Regions from separate parts of the Paraglaciecola aquimarina genome, predicted to be linked through region 2. Evidence: predicted binding sites of a transcription regulator. Region 2 holds the regulator's gene; each other region holds the start of a gene.

Region 1 (6,854 bases), 2.9 Mb from region 2:
ATGTTCCAAGAATAACCCAGTTACATGGCCCTTCTGGTTAAAATCTCGCACCAAGCCGATAAATGTAACTACAGCACCATCTGTAGAATTATTCTTTCGCAAACGTTGGTATTCACAATTAAAATCGAAGTCTTGGCTCTGAATACTAATTTTATCGTTACTATGCAAACTAGCCACCTGTTACTGGCGGGAAAAACGCCACCTCGTCGTTATCCCTAATTTTACATTCTTCGCTAGCCATCTCTTGGTTTACCGCCACTAAAGCCCGTCCATGTTGCAAAAATTCTGCCCATTCAGAGTGATGTTCCTGTAAATGACTCCGGAGATCGGCTACGGTCATGTGTTCATGCCTAAATTGAGATGTTTCAATAGTCACCTATAGTCAAGCTTCAAACGTTCTTTTAGTTGACCAAAAAATAATACTTTTAGCATTGCATCCCCTCTACTTGCCAATCACCACTTTTTCCACCTTGTTTTTTTAAGACACGTATTCCGTCAATTTCCATTAAGGGATCAACTGCTTTACACATGTCAAACAAGGTTAGAGCAGCTACACTGACTGCCGTTAGCGCCTCCATTTCAACACCCGTTTGTCCTGCCAACTTGCACAATGCTTGAATTCTTACTTGCTGCGTACTGTCTAAAATTTCAAACTCTATTTGGACTTTAGACAGCATTAAAGGGTGACAAAGAGGTATCAATTCACTACATTTTTTCGCACCTTGGATCCCTGCAATTTGTGCCACAGACAGCACATCACCTTTAGCGTGTTGGTTATCTCTTAACATAGAAAAAGCTTGCTTAGACATTTTGATAAAACCTTCGGCTACTGCTTGGCGTTGTGTGACATTTTTCTCGGTTACGTCCACCATATTCGCTTTACCTTGGTCATTGATATGCGAGAACTTAACATTTTGACTCATTTATTTATCCTCTACTTGCACAACAAGTGCTTACATTTTTAGGTGAACAACAAAGTTACATGGTCTATGGGTTGAGTCTAATTGCTGCTGTAAAATTCCCTGCCAAGCAGTCTTACACGCGCCAGTAGACCCTAGGCATACAAAATATAGCGGTACCATTTGCCATTCCTGCTAAAGCTCTAGACTGCACAGTTGAGGTGCCAATCTCTAAGTAAGAAATGTGTCGAAATAACTCTCCAAATCCTTCAATACTCTTATCAAATAATGGCTTTACTGCTTCTGGAGTGGTGTCTCTCGCTGTAAAACCAGTGCCGCCGGTGACTAGCACAACTTGAATGTCATCAGATGCAATCCAATTCGAAAGCTGTGCTCTAATTTTAAATTTATCGTCAATTACAATTTCTCTTGCCTGTACTTGGTGGCCATCTTCGGTGGCTGCAGCAGCCAAATACTGCCCAGAGGTATCATTTTCTTCCGTCCGTGTATCTGACACAGTCAGCACAGCTACTTTAAGTATTTGTTTATCCGTAGAAATTTGTGAGGCCATTTATTTACCTTTAATGGTTAGAGACTCATAATGGGCTTGCCATTGTTGAGGAGTATTAATATTAATAAGTGTAGAAAAATTTTTTACTGGTATTTGATTGGCAGAAAAAAGCGTCAAGATATGTCTCATCGATAGTTGTTTATTTTTAATGGTACTATTCGCTCTATAGTTGGTAGATAAATGGCCATCTAAATAACTTAACAATTCTTCATTTTTGGGTATATAGATGGGAAATTGATGATGTTCAAAGCTACAGATGACGCTCTTTTCTCGACCTTCAATAATTAAACACTCTAGCTCGTCAACCGTAAGCGCAGGCATATCTACCGGTACGAACAACATTTCGTTTATGTCGGGTCTAGCCTTATGCAAATAATTAAGCACCGCGTGGATACCTGATAAAGGTCCACAATTAGGATAGATATCTCTTATCCCATTTTGATGTTGCACACCACTTACCCATACTTCAACTTGCTCTAAATGACTTAAAAGTAGTTGGCAATTGTTAAGTAAGGTTAGTGCAGAGTTGGGTAAAGCAAGTAAACTCTTGTCTTGCCCCATCCTGCTAGACTGACCTCCAGCCAGTACCACCCCAGCTAACATAAATTCACCCTTAACCGCCTAACATAGCCAAATGTTTGGTGCCACCGGTATAACCATCTTGCAACCAATGGGTGGCTTCTTTATTTGAAAGTAAATGAGTGAGTTGTTGCTGCAATGCTCTGCTATCTGCTGACTCTAATGTCTGCCTAATATCTAAACCTTTATCTGCAAATAAGCACAGATGCAATTTGCCTACGGCAGATACCCTAAGTCGATTACACGTTACGCAAAAATCATTACTGTAAGGCATGATCAAACCAATTCTTCCCTCAGAATCGGGGTGATAAAACTCTTGGGCTGGACCAGCAGTTCTGCTTCTTATAAGTTGACTCCAGCCATTTTCGAGTAATTGTTCTTTGAGAGGTAATCCAGAAATGTGATTTTGTTTGAAGAAATTAAGGTTGTCTCCAGTTTGCATCAACTCGATAAACCGCAAACTAATAGGGGTAGATTTAACCCAAGCTAAGAACTGATTAAACTCGGAGCCATTGTATTGTTTCATTAAAACTACGTTCACTTTAACGGTTACGCCTAAAGCAAGCGCCTTGTTAATGCCAACTAAAATAGAGTTTAACGCGTCATAACCAGTAATTGATTGAAACATACGAGGATCTAAACTGTCGATACTCACATTTAGTGAGTTAAGGCCTGCTGCGACCCAACGGTCAATATCAGTTTCTAACTTGTAACCATTGGTCGTCATAGCCACATGCTCAATACTAAGGCGTATTAGCACAGTTTGCTATGATTTCAGTAAGATCTTTGCGCAGCGAAGGTTCACCGCCTGTAATTCTGACTTTGCTGGTGCCTAAGGCCGCAAACCCATTTACTAAGGTTTTTATTTCTTTCACTGACAGAAAATTTCTATCAGTATCACATGCATAACCGTCTGGCAGGCAATAGTCGCATCGAAAATTGCACACGTCTGTGATAGACAGCCTTAAATAGTGGAAACGGCGTCCAAATTTATCTTCTAACATACTGTGTTTAACACCTTTCCAAATTTAAACACCAACCATTCGGTGTTTACGGGAGGCTGCTCGATTTCTCTTACAACCCAGGTAAACTTAATAAGCAATAAGTTTACGGCCAAAACACCATCTCTATGTGAATTAGGTCAATTGGCTCGGAGTTTTAAATAACCATACAAAACAATTGAATGGCCTTGGTATATATTTGTATCACATAATTGCTAAGGAGTAATGTAAAACCCTATGGATGTTTAACGCTTTAGCAGCACAGTCTCACAAAAAACCGCTTCGACAAGACGGCTTTTTTACCTCGTTGTAACCTAAAACACTTTGTATTAAGGTAAATTAATTATTCTTGGCATATAAGTTGAACCATTATAGGTACCTTAAGGAATTTTTGGCCAAAAAGCAGGCTAATACAAAGGACTAAAATAGGAAATTAAACATATGTTAACAGAAACTTTTATCCGTGATCATAAGCTGCCAAAGGCCTTCGCAACGATAGCCAATGATTTTTATATCCCTTTGGCGAATAAAATATTTTCGCACCAAAAAAGTGCAAGCATCCCCTACTTTGTAGGCATCAATGGTTGTCAGGGGTCGGGAAAGTCGACATTATCTGAGTTCTTACAAGTATATTTACAATCTGAACATAACTTATCTGTCGTTGTTATGTCACTAGATGACTTCTATTTTAGTCAAGCCGACAGAGAAACGTTAGCGACAGACATACACCCGCTATTTAAAACTAGAGGCGTGCCCGGTACGCATGATACCTACCTTATTAAACAAGCATTACAGAAGTTACAACAACAAACCCAGTCAGTTACGATACCTCGTTTTAATAAAGCAACGGATAACCCATTCCCGACGGAGGAGTGGACAGTAATAGATAGACAAGTAGACGTGGTGATATTTGAAGGGTGGTGTTGGGGAGTTAATGGGCAAGACGAGAGTGAATTGACCATGCCAGTGAATGAACTGGAAGCCATTCAAGATAAGCAACTAGTTTGGCGTAGGTATGTGAACTCAATTTTAAAACGTGACTACCAACCTTTGTATGAGTATATGAATTTGTGGGTTATGTTTGAAGCCCCGTCTTTTGCCGATGTTTATGCTTGGCGTTTAGAGCAAGAGCAAAAACTAGTAGAAAAATTAGCCGGAAAAGTAACAAGTGGCGTAATGAGCCCAGCTGAAATTAAGGACTTTATACAGTATTACCAACGTTTAACGGAACATAGCTTTAAAACGTTACCAAATACATGCGACCACTTATTCACCTTAGACTCTTCTAGAGCAATAATTAGCTACCAAAGAAAAGGTCAACAATGAAAAAACAACATATCATTTTTACGGATTTAGATGGCACCTTACTTGACCACCATTCATATAGTTTTGCACCAGTGGTATCGATTCTTGATAAATTGCAACAAGAAGGAATTCCTGTTATTCCTAATACCAGTAAAACCTTTGCTGAACTGGTGGAAATTAGAGGAGCGTTAAAGCTGACGACCCCTTTTATTGTTGAAAACGGAGCGGCTATTTATATTCCCACCCATTTTTTCCCGCAACAACCGATTGGCACAATAGAAAAATCCGGGTACTGGCTTAAAGAATTTTCACCTCGAGTTGAACATTGGGTTGGCGTACTGGATACTTTACAAGCTGCATTCTCTGAAGAGTTTGAGCACTTTTCTAGAATGAGCGTAAAACGAATTAGTGAAGTCACTGGCTTGTCCGAACACGACGCAGAATTAGCCGCCACTAGAGAATATGGTGAGCCAGTTAATTGGCTTGGCGATCAAGCGTCTAAAACGTTATTTATTCATGCCCTTGAAGAGGCAGGCGCCACACCGTTGCAAGGTGGTCGCTTTTTACATGTGTCAGGTTATAGCGATAAAGGACAAGCCCTAACATGGCTACTAAATGAATACCAAAAGCAACATCCCGATAAACAATGCGACTCTATTGCCTTAGGCGACGGACAAAATGATGTAGCTATGCTAGAAGTGGCAAGTTTAGCTATACGCATATTATCACCAACGACACCGCCACCGGAGTTAAAACGCACCAACAAGGTCATTACCAGTCATAACTTTGGACCGACTGGATGGGCTGAATGTATCGAAGCAATTTTATTCAAGCAGTAACTTAGGTTATTACTAATTTTAGATTTATCAATGGAGACAACATGGCTGATTTTTACCAAAATGGCATAGTCACAACATTACACAATTTATCTGAGCGTCCTACCGAGGAACTAGAGCAGGAACTTTTATCCTTCTCAAAAAAACGACCAATGGCGTTAATACTCCCCTCATTATTCTCTGAGTTAGAGGGGGAAGCTTTACCCAATATTATCGAGCATATTAGTGGTGTCCCCTACCTATCTCAAATAGTGATAGGTCTAGACAGAGCAGATCAAGCCCAATATCAACATGCGCTAAAATTTTTCGGAAAATTACCTCAAGATCACAGGATCCTATGGAATGAAGGGCCTAGATTACAGGCATTAGATGCAAAATTGGAAGCATTGGGCCTAGCCCCTAAAGAGTTAGGTAAAGGACGCAACGTCTGGTATTGCATGGGTTATGTATTGGCGACTGGTAAGGCTGAGTCAGTAGCATTACATGATTGCGACATTTTAACTTACGATAGAGGTCTATTAGCCCGACTGATTTACCCTGTAGCTAACCCACAGTTTAATTATGAATTTTGTAAAGGATATTATGCGCGCGTTGCAGATGGAAAGATTAATGGTCGAGTTTCCCGTCTACTGGTTACCCCACTTATTAGAGCATTGCAAAAAGTAGTCGGACATAACGATTACTTAGAGTACATGGACAGCTTCAGATACCCTCTAGCTGGCGAGTTTTCATTTAGACGAGACGTATTAAATGACATTCGTATTCCAAGTGACTGGGGATTAGAAATTGGTGTGTTATCAGAGATGCAACGAAACTACTCTAATAATCGATTATGCTAAGGCTGATATTGCCAAGAATTACGATCATAAACATCAAGATTTATCTGCTGACAATGATCAAGGTGGCTTATCTAAAATGTCTATCGATATAACCAAGGCCCTGATTCGAAAACTGGCGACGCAAGGCGAAACCTTTTCTACCGAATCCTTCCGTTCACTTAAAGCAACCTACTATCGTATAGCATTAGACTTTGTTGAAACCTACAACAACGATGCAATGATGAATGGCCTCAAGGTCGACATTCATAGCGAAGAGAAAGCCGTAGAACTCTTTGCTGAAAATATCATGAAAGCCGGTGAAAGCTTCTTAGACCACCCAATGGAAACCCCATTTATTCCAAGCTGGAATCGAGTGGTAAGTGCCATTCCAGATATACTGGAACAACTTAAAGATGCAGTAGAGCAAGACTACGAAGAATTTAAACAAGAATAAGTAAACGTTAAACAATAAGGGTTAAAGTATGTCTTCCATTTTTGAACAACTAAGCGTTAAAGTTGAGCATCACTTAGATGTAATCTATCAAGGGGTAGATTTAAATATCTCAATTAAAGCGTTGTCAGAGCAGTTGCTGGCAAGTATGAGAATTCATAAGCCAGAACACATACTCGAACCCAAACCCCACCATAACAATTGGGATCAACAAGACGTTTTGTTGATTACCTATGGTGACAGTATAGAAAAAGCAGAGGAGAAACCGCTGCATACTTTGCACACATTCCTCAATGAATATTGTCAGGATGCCATCAACAGTGTGCATATCTTACCGTTTTTTCCTTATAGTTCAGACGACGGGTTTTCAGTAATTGACTACTCTAGTGTCAAT
Region 2 (6,854 bases):
ATGTCTTTGAACATGGAAAAAGGCGATCCACTACAACCTGAGACAGAAAGCGAAATTCCTGCTGGCGTGGCAACATCCAAAGCCGTGTTTTGGTTAATCGTTGGTATGATCTTATTACCCTTAAGTGCTTATTTCATGGTGGGCTCTGCTGAAACCATTGCTCGTTACTTTGGCTTAAGTGAACTTGTCATAGGGCTTACCATAATTGCAATAGGCACCAGTTTGCCAGAATTAGCAGCAAGTATTGCAGGTGTACTCAAGGGCGAGGATGACCTTGCTTTAGGGAATATTATTGGTTCGAACATTTTTAACATACTCGCCGTGTTGGCTATGCCTTGGCATCATTGCACCTATGGCGCAATTGACGTAAATGCTGCGACCCGCGATAGTTATGTGATGTTAGGCCTCACGGCATTGTTACTGGTCTTTAGCTTTAATTTTAGAGGCAGTCGACGTATCAATCGAGTCGAAGGCTTTTGCCTTATAGCCTGTTTCGTGGGCTACCAATATTTACTGTTTAGATAATGTAAGTCATTTATTATGTTTATTGATTCAGCCTTAAGAGTGTTAGCCATAGAACAACAAGCCATTGAAAACTTAACCCAATATGTGGATGAGTCTTTTGAACAAGCTTGCAAGCTCATGTTGTCCTGCAAAGGTAAAGTCATTGTGTGCGGCATGGGGAAGTCTGGGCACATAGGCAATAAAATTTCAGCGACGCTTGCGAGCACCGGCACGCCAGCTTTTTTCATGCACCCAGCAGAAGCCAACCACGGTGACTTAGGCATGTTGACCGAGCAAGACATTCTACTCGCCATTTCCAATTCCGGAGATACAGCTGAGTTATTAGCCTTAATTCCGGTAGTAAAACGCTTAGGTGTGCCAATCATAGCAATGACCTCAAACGCTAAATCTACTTTAGGTCAATACGCAGACATTAACCTGTGTATCAAAGTGGAAAAAGAAGCCTGTTCTCTAGGTTTAGCTCCCACCTCTAGCACCACAGCCACCTTGGTAATGGGAGATGCGCTTGCGGTGGCGTTATTAGATGAACGAGGGTTTACCTCTGAAGACTTTGCTCTATCTCATCCAGGAGGCTCATTAGGTAAGAAACTACTCTTGTCATTACACGACATTATGGTTAAAGGGGATTGCTTGCCACTAGTTGCACCTGAACAGACGCTGCGCCAAGCTCTGGTTGAAATATCGAAAAAAGCACTCGGCATGACGGGAATAGTTAATACTAATGGCCAGTTATTAGGTATATTTACCGATGGCGACTTACGCAGAGTGCTCGACAACAAAATTGATGTACACCAAACCACGATACAAGCAATTATGACTAGCAACAGCATTACAGCGTCACCAGACATGCTAGCTGCCGAAGTGTTACAACTTATGCAAAAGCACAAGATCAACTCTTTGTTTGTCACCGATGCTAACAACAAGCCTATAGGGGCAATCAACATGCAAATATTACTGCAAGCAGGCATCATCTAATGCCTTCTATCGAGACGCCTTATGGCCCAATCAGTCATGTATTAATGCAGCAACTAAAAGCCGTTAAATTGTTGGCTTGCGACGTAGATGGGGTTTTTTCCGATGGCCGAATTTACATGGGCCAAGACGGCGAAGAACTTAAAGCATTTCATACTAAAGATGGATATGGCATAAAGGCGCTACAGAACATAGGCGTACAAGTCGCCATCATCACTGGACGTAGTTCGAATATGGTCGAAAATCGCATGACAGCTTTAGGGGTGAAGCACATTTTACAAGGCTGTGAAGACAAACAACCGGCTCTCCAAAAGTTACAAGCTAAGCTTGCTATACCTGTAAGTGCAACCGCGGCCATTGGTGATGATATGCCAGATGTAGGCATGTTTAACGCTGCAAATTTAAGTGTTTGTGTACAAGATGGTCATCCATATGTTGCTCAGCATGCTGATTACGTTACCCAAACAAAAGGCGGATTTGGTGCAGTACGAGAATTATGCGATTTAATTTTACTAGCCAACAACCAATTAAAACTCATCCACGGCTCTAGCGTATGAACCGAACAACCATATGTATCGCGCTATTATTTATACTTGCCTTAAGCCTTAGCTTACCGGGTTGGTTGAAAAAAGAACAAGACTTGCCAGTAACACAAACCGAAGAAGCATGGATCCCTAACTACCAAGCTAAGAAAATGCGTAGCACTCTTTACGATAAAACCGGTAATATTAATCATCAAGTATTTGCTGAGTATATGGAAAACTACGATTTACTGGGCTTCACCCTTTTTAAGCGACCAGAGTATTTATTGTATTCTCAAACTCGTCATCCATGGCAAGTAAATGCCCAAGAAGGTACATTGTATGAAGACCAACGCTTACAATTTGAAACCGATGTAGAAATAAAAAGTCTGAATGACGATGGTTATATGCAAATTATACGCACACAATTTGTCGAAATAAACTTGATAGACAAAACCATGACCTCAGATCAGGCTGTAGAAATTGTCGGTCCGAATTATGTCATTAACAGCAACGGTTTTACCGTTAGCCTTGAAACCCAAAGATACGAGTTATTAGATCATGTTAAAACCGTTTACCAGCCATCTCCTCAAAACTAGTTTAGTCCTAGTTTTCTTGAGCTCAGCCTCTAGTTTTGCTGGCAAAGAAGACTTTACTAAAACAATAAAAGTTGCCTCCAATTATCAAGAAGGTGACGGTATCAATAAACAGGCAATATATCGAGGCAATGTACAAATTAGCCAAGGCACCTTAATGGTAAAAGCCGACGAAGTTCAGGTTGACGCCAGTTTAGGTGAAGGCAAAGAAGTCTTCATTGCTAGCGGAAATCCAGCGGAATATTCACAACAACAAGAAGATGGCAGCACAGTTAAAGCAAAAGCCAATCAAATTATGTATAAACGCGCCACGCGTTCATTGTCACTTGATGGTGATGCACTAATCGAGCAAAACTCGAGCAGCGTAAAAGGAAATTCAATATTGTTTAATATGGAGCTTGAACAAATTATCGCTCAAGGTAACAATCAAGAAAGTGGCCGTGTTATCACGATATTCCAACCTGAATCTACTTCTGAAAGTAACGCCGCCAAACAACAGGAATCACAACCTTAATGGCCCAATTAAAAGCCACACATTTAGCTAAATCTTATAAATCTCGGCAAGTTGTACGGGATGTCAGCCTAGAAGTTTCAACTGGACAAATAGTAGGTTTATTGGGTCCAAATGGCGCAGGCAAAACGACCACTTTTTATATGATCGTGGGTCTAGTTCCTCTAGACAAAGGTGAAATTTATATCGATCAACAGGCACTGACGTTAGAGCCGATGCATGTTCGTGCGCGCCAAGGCATTGGTTATTTACCTCAAGAAGCTTCTATATTCCGAAAACTCACGGTTTATCAAAACTTGATGGCGATATTGCAAACGCGCAAGGAACTATCTAAAGAACAAAGAGAGCAACAAGCCGATTCATTACTCGACGAGTTTAATATCAACCATATTCGCAACAGCTTAGGTATGAGTTTGTCTGGTGGTGAACGCCGACGAGTAGAAATTGCTCGCGCTTTAGCAGCTGATCCTGAGTTTATTTTACTAGATGAACCTTTCGCCGGTGTTGACCCTATTTCAGTAAACGACATAAAAAAAATCATTCAACATTTGCGTGATCGAGGAATTGGTGTATTAATTACTGATCATAATGTACGGGAAACGCTAGACGTATGTGAAAAAGCTTACATTGTTAGCCATGGTGAACTGATAGCATCGGGTACTGCCGAAGAAGTTTTAAGTGATCAACGTGTAAGAGATGTATACCTGGGTGAGCAATTCAGGCTATAGTTAGGCCTTCGATTAGCTCGGCTGATATCAACAGAAATAAGTATAAGAAGTAAATGAAACCCTCTTTACAATTAAAATTTAGCCAACAACTCACAATGACACCACAGTTGCAGCAAGCAATTAAGCTTCTGCAATTGTCTACACTTGACCTGCAAACAGAGATACAAGAAGCACTTGATTCTAACCCTCTGCTTGAAGTTGATGAACAAGTAGATAATACAGGTGGTGACAAGGCATTAGAAACCAATCATGACGCAAATGGTGCGAATGACACGGCGGAAGTTAATGTCGATAATATAGAGTCTGGTGATGCCTTACAAAACAATGATATTCCTGAAGATTTGCCTTTAGACAGTACCTGGGATGAATATTTAAGCGCATCATCGGCACCGGCCCCGTCTACCTCTAGTAGCTCAGGCCCAGCAATGGACGACGACCAAGTATTCCAAGGTGAAACCACCGACAATATTCAAGATCATCTGCTTTGGCAAGTACGCCTAACCCATTTCAGTGACACAGACCAAGCCATTGCCGTAGCCATAATAGATTCGATCGATGAAGGCGGCTATCTAACCATTAGTACTGAAGAAGTACTGGCGAGTATGGATGACGAAGAAATTGAACTGGATGAAGTAGAAGTTGTTCTAAAACGTATTCAAATGCTCGATCCTATTGGCTCTGGCGCCAGAAGCGCGCAAGAGTGTTTATTGATTCAGCTTAAGCAATTTGCTGCCGACACCCCTTGGCTTGAAGAAGCCAAAATGCTGATCACCGACTATTGTGATCTAATTGGTAGTAAAGACTATCGTACGCTCATGCGTAAAACTCGATTGAAAGAAGATGAACTACGTGAAGCCATGCGCTTGTTGCAAACCTTAAATCCACGCCCGGGCACAGCGGTTGTAACCGGTGAGCCAGAATATGTCATTCCAGACGTATCGGTGAGTAAAAAGAATGGTCGCTGGGCCGTAGAGTTAAACCCAGACAGCCTGCCCAAACTAAATGTTAATCAACAATACGCAGCCATGAGCAAGAACGTTAAAAACAGTTCTGATGGCCAATTTATTCGATCTCATCTACAAGAAGCTAAGTGGTTTATAAAAAGTGTGGAAAGCCGCAACGAAACGCTACTTAAAGTGTCTAATTGTATAGTGCAGCAACAAATGGGCTTTTTTGAGCACGGCCCGGAAATGATGAAACCAATGGTGTTAAACGATGTAGCGGAAATGGTAGATATGCATGAGTCAACTATTTCAAGGGTTACCACCCAGAAGTACATGCATACACCTCGAGGCATTTTTGAACTTAAGTATTTTTTCTCTAGCCATGTAGCCACAGACGCAGGCGGAGAATGCTCATCAACTGCCATAAGGGCATTGATCAAAAAACTAGTCGCTGCTGAAAAGCCTAGCAAACCACTAAGCGACAGTAAAATTGCTCAATTGTTGGCCGACCAAGGTATTAAAGTGGCACGGCGGACAATAGCAAAGTACCGGGAATCATTGTTGATCCCCCCATCTAACCAACGTAAAAGCCTGTTGTAGGCGAAATTTAGAAGGAATAGGCAATATGCAAATTAACCTTACTGGTCATCACGTAGATATTACAGATTCTTTAAGAAACTATGTAGACACTAAATTCACTAAGTTAGAGCGACATTTTGAACACATTAATAATGTGCACGTTATATTAAATGTAGAGAAGCTGAATCAAAAAGCCGAAGCTACCGTTCACCTCAGCGGATCAGAGGTGTTTGCAACATCTGAGCACTCAGATATGTATGCAGCAATAGATGGTTTAATCGATAAACTTGATCGTCAAGTGATTAAACATAAGGAAAAAGTCAAACGCCATTAACACCAAGCATTAGAGGCTGTAATGGAATTAAAAAGCATTATCCATCCTGACTGCACACTTTGTGCAGTTCAGGGCAGTAGTAAAAAAGAATACTTGAACTCATCAGTCAAACCGCCATTCAAGTTGTGACTAACATCGATCAAGGCACAATACTCGCGAGTTTAATGTCCAGAGAAAAAATGGGCAGCACTGGTATTGGTAACGGTATTGCGTTACCTCATGGCCGCTTAAAAGGCCTTGAAAACGTTTTAGCAATAGTCGTCACCAGCGAATCGCCTATTCCCTATGATGCAATAGACAACCTTCCTGTTGATATTTTCATCGCTATTTTAGTACCAGAAGAACAGGCAAGTGAGCACTTAGGTACGTTATCTGCTATCGCACAGAAATTAACCAACAAAGACACCTTGCAACAAATACGAGACGCCAAAACTAATCAGGAATTATTTGAGGTAATGAGCTAAATGAAACTCATAATTATCAGCGGACGATCAGGCTCAGGTAAATCTGTGGTGCTACGCTCCCTAGAAGATCTTGGCTACTACTGTGTAGACAATATTCCAGTAAATTTGTTACCCACACTCACCCATACAGTGGTCGACGAATATGATCAGGTGGCTGTTAGCATTGATGTGCGAAACTTACCTAAAGACACCAATGAGTTAGTTGAGATCCTTGACTACCTCCCGGCTACTTGGAATTTAACCATACTCTATTTAGATGCCAGCGACGACATTCTGATTAAACGCTTTAGTGAAACCAGACGCTTACATCCTCTATCGAAACAGAACAAGTCGTTATCTGCTGCGATCCAAGCAGAAGGACAGCTTCTGGCTCCTATTGCCGAGCGTGCCGATCTATACTTAGACACCGACCAACTGTCGGTACACCAGTTGGCCGAGATTGTTCGCGAGCGAATCTTAGGTAAAAAAGTTCTAGACTGGTACTTGTATTCGAATCATTTGGTTTTAAGCATGGCATCCCCAAAGATGCTGATTATGTATTTGATGGGCGCTTTTTGCCCAATCCTCATTGGGAGCCCGATTTAAAGCACCTGACCGGACTAGACAGCCCAGTGCAAATATTTTTAGGTTCACAACCCATAGTGACTAAATTTATTTGGCAAATTCAGAATCTCATTTCT
Region 3 (6,854 bases), 3.8 Mb from region 2:
CTGATCACCCTTTGGTCTATGGCAATGTTACAAGGTACCGATGACAGTGTTTCCATGTTTGTCATTGCTCCTGAGCAAGGGCCCGTACAGAGTTACTTATACCCCTTATATGCAGACAGACTGATCAGCAGAAATCACTTAGTATTTTTTAAAACCGATGGAAAATACCGCAGCAAAATAGGTATTCCTGCTGATATTAGTGGCGACTTGATTTTATCCTATTCGCCCAGCTTAGCAAAATTGACAGTGCTCAAAATAACGATTGACCAAGATGGCAGATACCCTATATCTCTAGAAAAACTGTACACAAAACAGGCTAAAGGGGATGTCACTAATGCCTACAATCATGGCAATATGGATGGCAGTTTATTAGCCAAGTCGGCGTTTTATGAATTGGAAAGTGCCGCGCCCATGTTAGCGCTAAAAACCAACCAATCCGTCAGTCATACTCAACAGGTGTTTCATTTTGTTGGCAATAGCAAACAACTGGACGCGATCTCTCAGCAATTAGTTGGTATCAACGTTAGCGACACCAACACACTATTTAAATCTGAATAAGGAACAACTAAACAATGTGGTATGTCATTTACAGTGAAGATGTTGAAAACAGTTTACCAATGCGTAAAGAGGCACGACCTGCACATTTGGCAAGATTACAAGAATTAACTGACAAAGGCCGTTTGTTAGTAGCAGGCCCTTGCCCAGCTATTGATAGTGAAGATCCAGGCGAAGCTGGTTTCACTGGCTCGCTAGTAATAGCAGATTTTAACAGTCTACAACACGCCCAAGAGTGGGCCGATGCAGATCCATACATTGCTGCTGGCGTTTACAAAAAAGTCGTAGTCAAGCCCTATAAAAAGGTCCTTCCCTAACCTCTAAGGTAGTGAATCGATGACCATTACGGCATATGTAAAACAGTGACGGATTCAAAAACAGTCATTGGCACAACCCAAAGCGGCGCAACGAACGCCTTTTTGTGGCTAGAGTTAATCGCGCTATTTTTGCTTACCCCTGTTGTTTTGGCTTGGCATATCCATATCGCAATAAAACTCTGTTGTGTTGTAGTCGCGCTTACCTATTGTGTGGTGATAAGTCGTCGCCAAGGCTTATTTGTTCGAGCCAGTTTAATTGGTACAAAATGGCATTACTTTACTCAAGGTATGGCACTTCGCTTAATCGCGTTTATGGTCATATCAACCATGCTCATTGGCTATTTTTTACCGGAAGCACTATTTTCAGTAGTGCGAAAAAATCCGTTAATGTGGGTAGCTGTCAGCATATTTTATGCACTATTTTCAGTTTACCCACAAGAGTTTGTATACCGAGTGTTTTTCTTTAAGCGCTACCAAAATTTAGTGTCGAATCCCTATCTATTTACCTTTGTCAACGCTTGCTTGTTTAGCCTCGCCCATTCTTTTTAATGAATAACTTAGTGTTTGTATTAACCTTTGCTGGCGGTATTTTATTTGCCTTAAATTACAAAAAGAGTCAGTCTTTAGTTGCCGTGAGTATTGAACACAGCGCCTATGGACTATGGTTGTTTACTGTAGGCTTAGGTCAGCAACTAGCCTTTCCAAGTGGATAATTATGTATCAACCTAACATAGAAAACCTGATGCCAGCCATTGAATTAAGCGCCATGCGCGCCCAAGGAGCAGGTGGCCAGAACGTCAACAAAGTATCCAGTGCGATACATCTTAGATTCGATATTCGCTCGGCCGCTATCCCCGAATACGTCAAACAAAAGCTCCTATCAGGTGCAGACAAACGCGTTACCCAAGACGGTATTTTGATAATCAAAGCACAGAGCCATCGAACCCAAGAGATGAATAAACAAGATGCCTTAACACGCTTAAGTTTACTCTTACAAGAAGCCGGCAAACTCCAAAAAGCACGCCGTGCAACCAAACCCACCAAGAGCTCACAACAGAAACGGGTCGACAGTAAAGTTAAATCAGGCAGGACCAAAGCGTTACGTAAAAAAGTCGATTACTAAGCGCTATTCACCCAGCTAAAGTTAGATTCACAGTGGAAGCAAAAACGAACATTTTTAACAACCCGTATTGGGGTAACTCGGTAGATTCAAGTTAATCAAGATTCAATTCAGCTAAAGTTCAGTCTCAGATGAATAATATAAGTCTCACTTATTACAGGAGTGTTCTTATGAAACCTTTTATCACCGTTGCAGTTGCTTTATTGTTAATCTCCCCTTTTGCTAGTGCAAACTATCAGCCACCTCATTACAAAGCTAGAGTCGTAAATATCACGCCAGTGTATGAGTACATACTAGTAAACAGACATCATCCTCGTTCGACAGTCATAGTCAATAAGCGTCATAATTGTGCCGCGATAGGCTCTATTATTGGTGGCAGTCTGGGTCATATGGTGAGTGATAAGAAACACAAAATAGTGGGCACCATTGCGGGGGCAATAATGGGTGGCGCGATTGGCCACAAAATAGACAACACGAACAGACAGGACAGGTATACTGTTGTTAATCCACGCCAACCAACACTTAGCAAACAAAGAGTCTTGCGAGGTTACAAGGTGAGTTACAAGGTAAAAGGCAGGACTTACCAAACCTTTAGTAAAACAAAACCGAATAAATATATTCGCATTTATCACTAACAGAAAATGTCGTCCTCAATCAATTCATTGACTAGTTTAAGTACATTTAAGTCCTGTATTGATTGAGGTAAACTATCAAAATATTCACCGTCCATTAGAGCAAAATGTTGAAAATACCTACTTTTGTCAGACTGATTACCATTGGTTTATTTAGCTTAATCGTTAGCTCGACGAGTGTCGCAGTGGAGCAATCTAAAACAGACACAATAAATAAAACTCAAGCCGCGAAAAGAGCTCAGCAGAAAGTATCAGGCCGTGTATTAAAAGTCGATCAAAGTAAAAGCACATACCGCGTCAAAGTGCTGCAGAAATCTGGAAGAGTTGTATCTGTCGACGTCGATAAGAAGTCTGGGAAAGTGACTCAACAAGGAGCCAAAAAATAGTATGCGAATTTTAGTTGTCGAAGATGATAGCCGCCTATTAACGCAATTAGACGCACTACTGCAAGCCAATGGCTACAGTGTAGACTTAGCCGACGACGGTGAGAAAGCGTTATTTTTATTAGCAGAGCATCCTTATGACTTAGCCATAATTGATATTGGCTTGCCAATAATAGATGGCTTTGAAGTCATCCAAAAAGCCCGTAAAAATGACCTTACCTGCCCTATTCTAATTCTAACCGCCAGAGACAGATGGCAAGAGAAAGTAGAAGGGCTAGACGCAGGCGCCGATGACTATCTGACGAAGCCGTTTCATAACGAGGAACTATTAGCCCGCGTGAAAGCCCTGATCCGCAGAGCCGCAGGTAAAGCACATCCGGTCATTGAAAAAGGTCCGATTAGCCTCGATACTTTAAGTGAAGAAGTCAGCATTAATGGTGCCTACATTGAACTCACCGCATATGAATATAAAGTGCTAGAGTACCTTTTGCTTAACCCGCAAAAAGTGGTTTCTAAAACAGAGTTGACAGAACACATTTACGACCAAGATTTTGATTTAGACAGCAATGTCATCGAAGTATTTGTCGGTCGCCTTCGTAAAAAAATTGATCCCGATGGCAAGATAAACCCAATAGAAACTCTGCGTGGCCGAGGTTATCGAATAAACAGAGCACTTTGAAGAGATGCAAAACCTTTCGTTACGCCTAAGAACGTTTGCAGCTGCCTTGCTCACATTGCTGATATTTATTCCGTTGGCTGCCTTTACCTTAGAAAAAGCTTTTAACAGTAGTTTGACCCAATCAATGTTGCAGCAACTCAGAGTGCAAAGCTTAAGTTTAATTTCTGAATTTGAGTTTGAAAACGGCAAAGTTGTGATGCCTGAACAACTGTACAACGACCAATTTAATTTGCCCGACTCTGGCCTATATGCCTTTATCCAAAGTGAAAAAGGGATTTTGTGGCAATCGTTATCCACTTTACATTGGCAGACGGCACCCACACTTAGCCGCCCCAATACAGGGGATGAACTATTTATTGAGCACTTTGATTTTAACGATGACTATTTCATTTATGCCTACACCGCCGAATTTGACAATGTGGACGATTACCAAGCGGTCAGTTTTACTATTCTGCAAGACAAAGCAATATTTAACGCTGAAAAACAAAAGTTCGCCAACACCCTGTGGAAGTGGCTAGCCTTAATGGCTATTTTATTGTTATTGCTATTGTTGATAAGTCTCAATGCCGCATTATTACCCATAAGTAAATTAAACAGGCAAATAGTTCAAGCTGAAAAAGGTCAACTAAAACGCATAGATCAGACTTATCCACCGGAACTTGAAACCCTGAAAACCAGCATAAACCACCTACTTGATTCCGAAGAGCAGCAACGAAGTCGTTACAAAAATAGCTTAAGTGATTTGGCCCATAGCTTAAAAACGCCCTTGGCAGTACTTTCGGGAAACAGCCAATTACCGCACGACGCTAAAGAGCCTATCCAGCAAATTGATCAGCAAATACAAAGGCAACTCAAAAGGGCCGCAGCGGGCGCTTCCAGCGCATTTGAAAGTGCAGTAGAAATCAAACCATTAGTCGAAAAATTGCTTAACGCCATGGCTAAAGTATACCTAGACAAAAATATCACGCTTCACTTTGAACAGCATCAGCACAGCATTTATCTACAAGCAGACACCACGGACGTGATGGAGATATTAGGAAACCTAGTCGATAACGCTTGTAAAGCGGCCAAACAAAAAGTGTTAGTTAGCACCTTTTCCATGTCGAATAAAATTGCCATTAGTGTTGAAGACGATGGTGCCGGAATTCCCGCCGACCAACGACAAGCGCTACTCAAAAGGGGCACCCGATTAGACAGCTACAAAGAGGGACAAGGTATTGGTATGGCAGTGGTCTCTGATTTAGTCGCAGCTTATCAAGGAAAGCTTGAAATTGATAAGAGTGAGTTGGGCGGAGCAAGAATCACCATCAGTTTTACTGTACCAACGCCAATAAATAAATGTACGCGCAGTGGGAATGTCCCAGCAGATTTTGCAACACGTTAACGGTATTTGAAAGGGCGTTATCGAGAGGTTCGGCTTATCCAGGATCCAGCTTAGTTACCAATGTGAATTGATATAATTCAATGGAATTGGCATTACTAACGGTTCGCAAAAAATCAATTAAAAACGCTAAAATATAGTATTTTTCGCTAAATACAACAGGATAGATTTTAGTAGATCATTGAATTCAATAGGTATTTTAAATGGCATGGTTAGTGCTTTTAACATTAAAGTTGAATACACGTTATATAAATTGATAGGAACCATTATGGCCGTAATTCTGGAAGATCGCCCCATCGAAAAAGTTCGTGAAGAAGTAATTGATACCCTAATTTATAATTACAGCCACGGGATCATTTCAGACCAAGCTTTTGAACGCCGACTAGATCAAGCGATGGAAAGCTCAAACCATCAACAAATTGTCGACTTAGCCAGAGATTTAGAGCAGCCTAAAGACACACAATACTCGGCCGAAAAAGAGCGTCAGTTCAACGTTAATTATTCACCCTCTACCTCTGACGAAACCGACACCATAGTCAATGTGCTAGGAGGCTCAACGCGCAGTGGTCAATGGAGTGTGCCTAAAGAGGTACGCATCATTACTATTCTAGGAGGGGCAGATATAGACTTTACTGACGCAATTTTTACTACGCCCAACGTAAGAGTACGGATATTTTGTTTACTCGGCGGAAATGACTTTTCGGTGCCAGAAAACGTCAACGTAGTTTCTAAGGCCTTTTGCGTATTGGGCGGCATTGACAACACGGCACCTTCTATTGCGTCTCGTCAAGCTCCTACCATTATTATCGAAGGATTTGTACTTTTGGGTGGCGTCGACATCAAAGTAAAACGCACTATCAAAGAAAAGTTTGTCGCTTTCGCTAACCAAATGAAAAGCATGTTTAATGATAAAACATAAAGCACCCAAGTTTGCCTCAGGTGCAGGTCAAACTAATTCAAGAAACTGTGCCACAAGTTCCAAACTTGAGTTTGATCATCACTGACCAATTCGTCGTTGGCAAAGGCTTGGCTCAAACTTGTGTGCATTAACTGATCTAACTGGCTGACTTTTGTCATATGCTGCACTTGACTTTGCCCTGCCATGACCGCGAAATGTCCTTGCAAATAACTGGCAATAAACAGTTCTTGATCACTGCCGTGTTCTACAACTGAATCTAAGTGTTTCTCTACCTTGTCAATAAACAACGTTAACTCAGGCTGCTCAATGGTTTCTAACAAAATATCTCCTAATTCTTGGCTTGTGCAATTGGTATTAGACTCTTACCCAGAGCATATTATATTAATTCCGTTTTATGTGAAATCTGCAACCGGATACAAAACTTGGTCACGATATCCGGTCACAACCGTCATTAATCCGGCTAGATTTTGATCCATAATTTTGTCTCCAGAGTCGACAATCAACGGTCGGCCTTGTAAGCCTGTTAATTTACTTTTAGTCGCCACTAACACGATATTCTCCTTGCCAAGTGCCGTTAAAAATTCAGGACTTAATTGTTGATTACCACGACCTAAAATATGACCTTGACCGCCAATTAAGGTGATAACAAGCTTACAATTTTGGCCTCGAGTAATTTGCAACAATTGTTCTGCCGTCACATCCTTGGCAATAAGTTGTTGATCTAAAAGAATATCAACACCGAGCAAGGTATTTTCGAGTTGCAGCTCTTGCATAACATAGTCGACAGTTGAACCCGAGCCCATTACAAACAGGCATGTAGGATTGTCTTCCATCAATTCAACAACATGAGCGGCGATATCGGCCAGCA

What was found. Region 2 encodes sigma-54, which starts transcription at its own class of promoters, with help from an activator protein. Its sites were predicted from a motif close to GTTGGCACGNNNNTNGNNT; they were not measured.
Region 1: the regulator sigma-54 is predicted to act here: its motif matches at 3,194-3,212, upstream of RS130_RS15695 (kinase).
Region 3: the regulator sigma-54 is predicted to act here: its motif matches at 5,270-5,288, upstream of RS130_RS20075 (DUF1707 and DUF2154 domain-containing protein).

Annotation. Positions count from the first base shown of each region.
Region 1 is NZ_JAWDIO010000002.1:3,161,781-3,168,634, reverse strand. It holds gene moaE (molybdopterin synthase catalytic subunit MoaE) at 1-168, opposite strand, end outside; gene RS130_RS15720 (MoaD/ThiS family protein) at 170-340, opposite strand; gene moaC (cyclic pyranopterin monophosphate synthase MoaC) at 426-923, opposite strand; partial or broken gene moaB (molybdenum cofactor biosynthesis protein B) at 954-1,470, opposite strand; gene mobA (molybdenum cofactor guanylyltransferase) at 1,471-2,073, opposite strand; partial or broken gene moaA (GTP 3',8-cyclase MoaA) at 2,084-3,053, opposite strand; molybdenum cofactor riboswitch at 3,049-3,217, opposite strand; gene RS130_RS15695 (kinase) at 3,492-4,376, shown strand; gene RS130_RS15690 (HAD-IIB family hydrolase) at 4,373-5,194, shown strand; partial or broken gene RS130_RS15685 (glycosyltransferase family protein) at 5,236-6,463, shown strand; partial or broken gene RS130_RS15680 (sugar phosphorylase) at 6,492-6,854, shown strand, end outside.
Region 2 is NZ_JAWDIO010000002.1:240,620-247,473, forward strand. It holds gene RS130_RS01820 (calcium/sodium antiporter) at 1-525, shown strand, start outside; gene RS130_RS01825 (KpsF/GutQ family sugar-phosphate isomerase) at 541-1,500, shown strand; gene kdsC (3-deoxy-manno-octulosonate-8-phosphatase KdsC) at 1,500-2,054, shown strand; gene lptC (LPS export ABC transporter periplasmic protein LptC) at 2,051-2,617, shown strand; gene lptA (lipopolysaccharide transport periplasmic protein LptA) at 2,580-3,128, shown strand; gene lptB (LPS export ABC transporter ATP-binding protein) at 3,128-3,853, shown strand; gene RS130_RS01850 (RNA polymerase factor sigma-54) at 3,907-5,397, shown strand; gene hpf (ribosome hibernation promoting factor) at 5,423-5,710, shown strand; partial or broken gene RS130_RS01860 (PTS sugar transporter subunit IIA) at 5,732-6,174, shown strand; partial or broken gene rapZ (RNase adapter RapZ) at 6,175-6,854, shown strand, end outside.
Region 3 is NZ_JAWDIO010000002.1:4,064,681-4,071,534, forward strand. It holds gene RS130_RS20030 (DUF6786 family protein) at 1-558, shown strand, start outside; gene RS130_RS20035 (YciI family protein) at 573-872, shown strand; gene RS130_RS20040 (hypothetical protein) at 918-1,421, shown strand; gene RS130_RS20045 (hypothetical protein) at 1,421-1,585, shown strand; gene arfB (alternative ribosome rescue aminoacyl-tRNA hydrolase ArfB) at 1,588-1,995, shown strand; gene RS130_RS20055 (glycine zipper 2TM domain-containing protein) at 2,163-2,627, shown strand; gene RS130_RS20060 (PepSY domain-containing protein) at 2,732-3,010, shown strand; gene RS130_RS20065 (response regulator transcription factor) at 3,012-3,686, shown strand; gene RS130_RS20070 (ATP-binding protein) at 3,691-5,070, shown strand; gene RS130_RS20075 (DUF1707 and DUF2154 domain-containing protein) at 5,336-5,986, shown strand; gene RS130_RS20080 (YfcL family protein) at 6,019-6,306, opposite strand; gene RS130_RS20085 (ATP-NAD kinase family protein) at 6,379-6,854, opposite strand, start outside.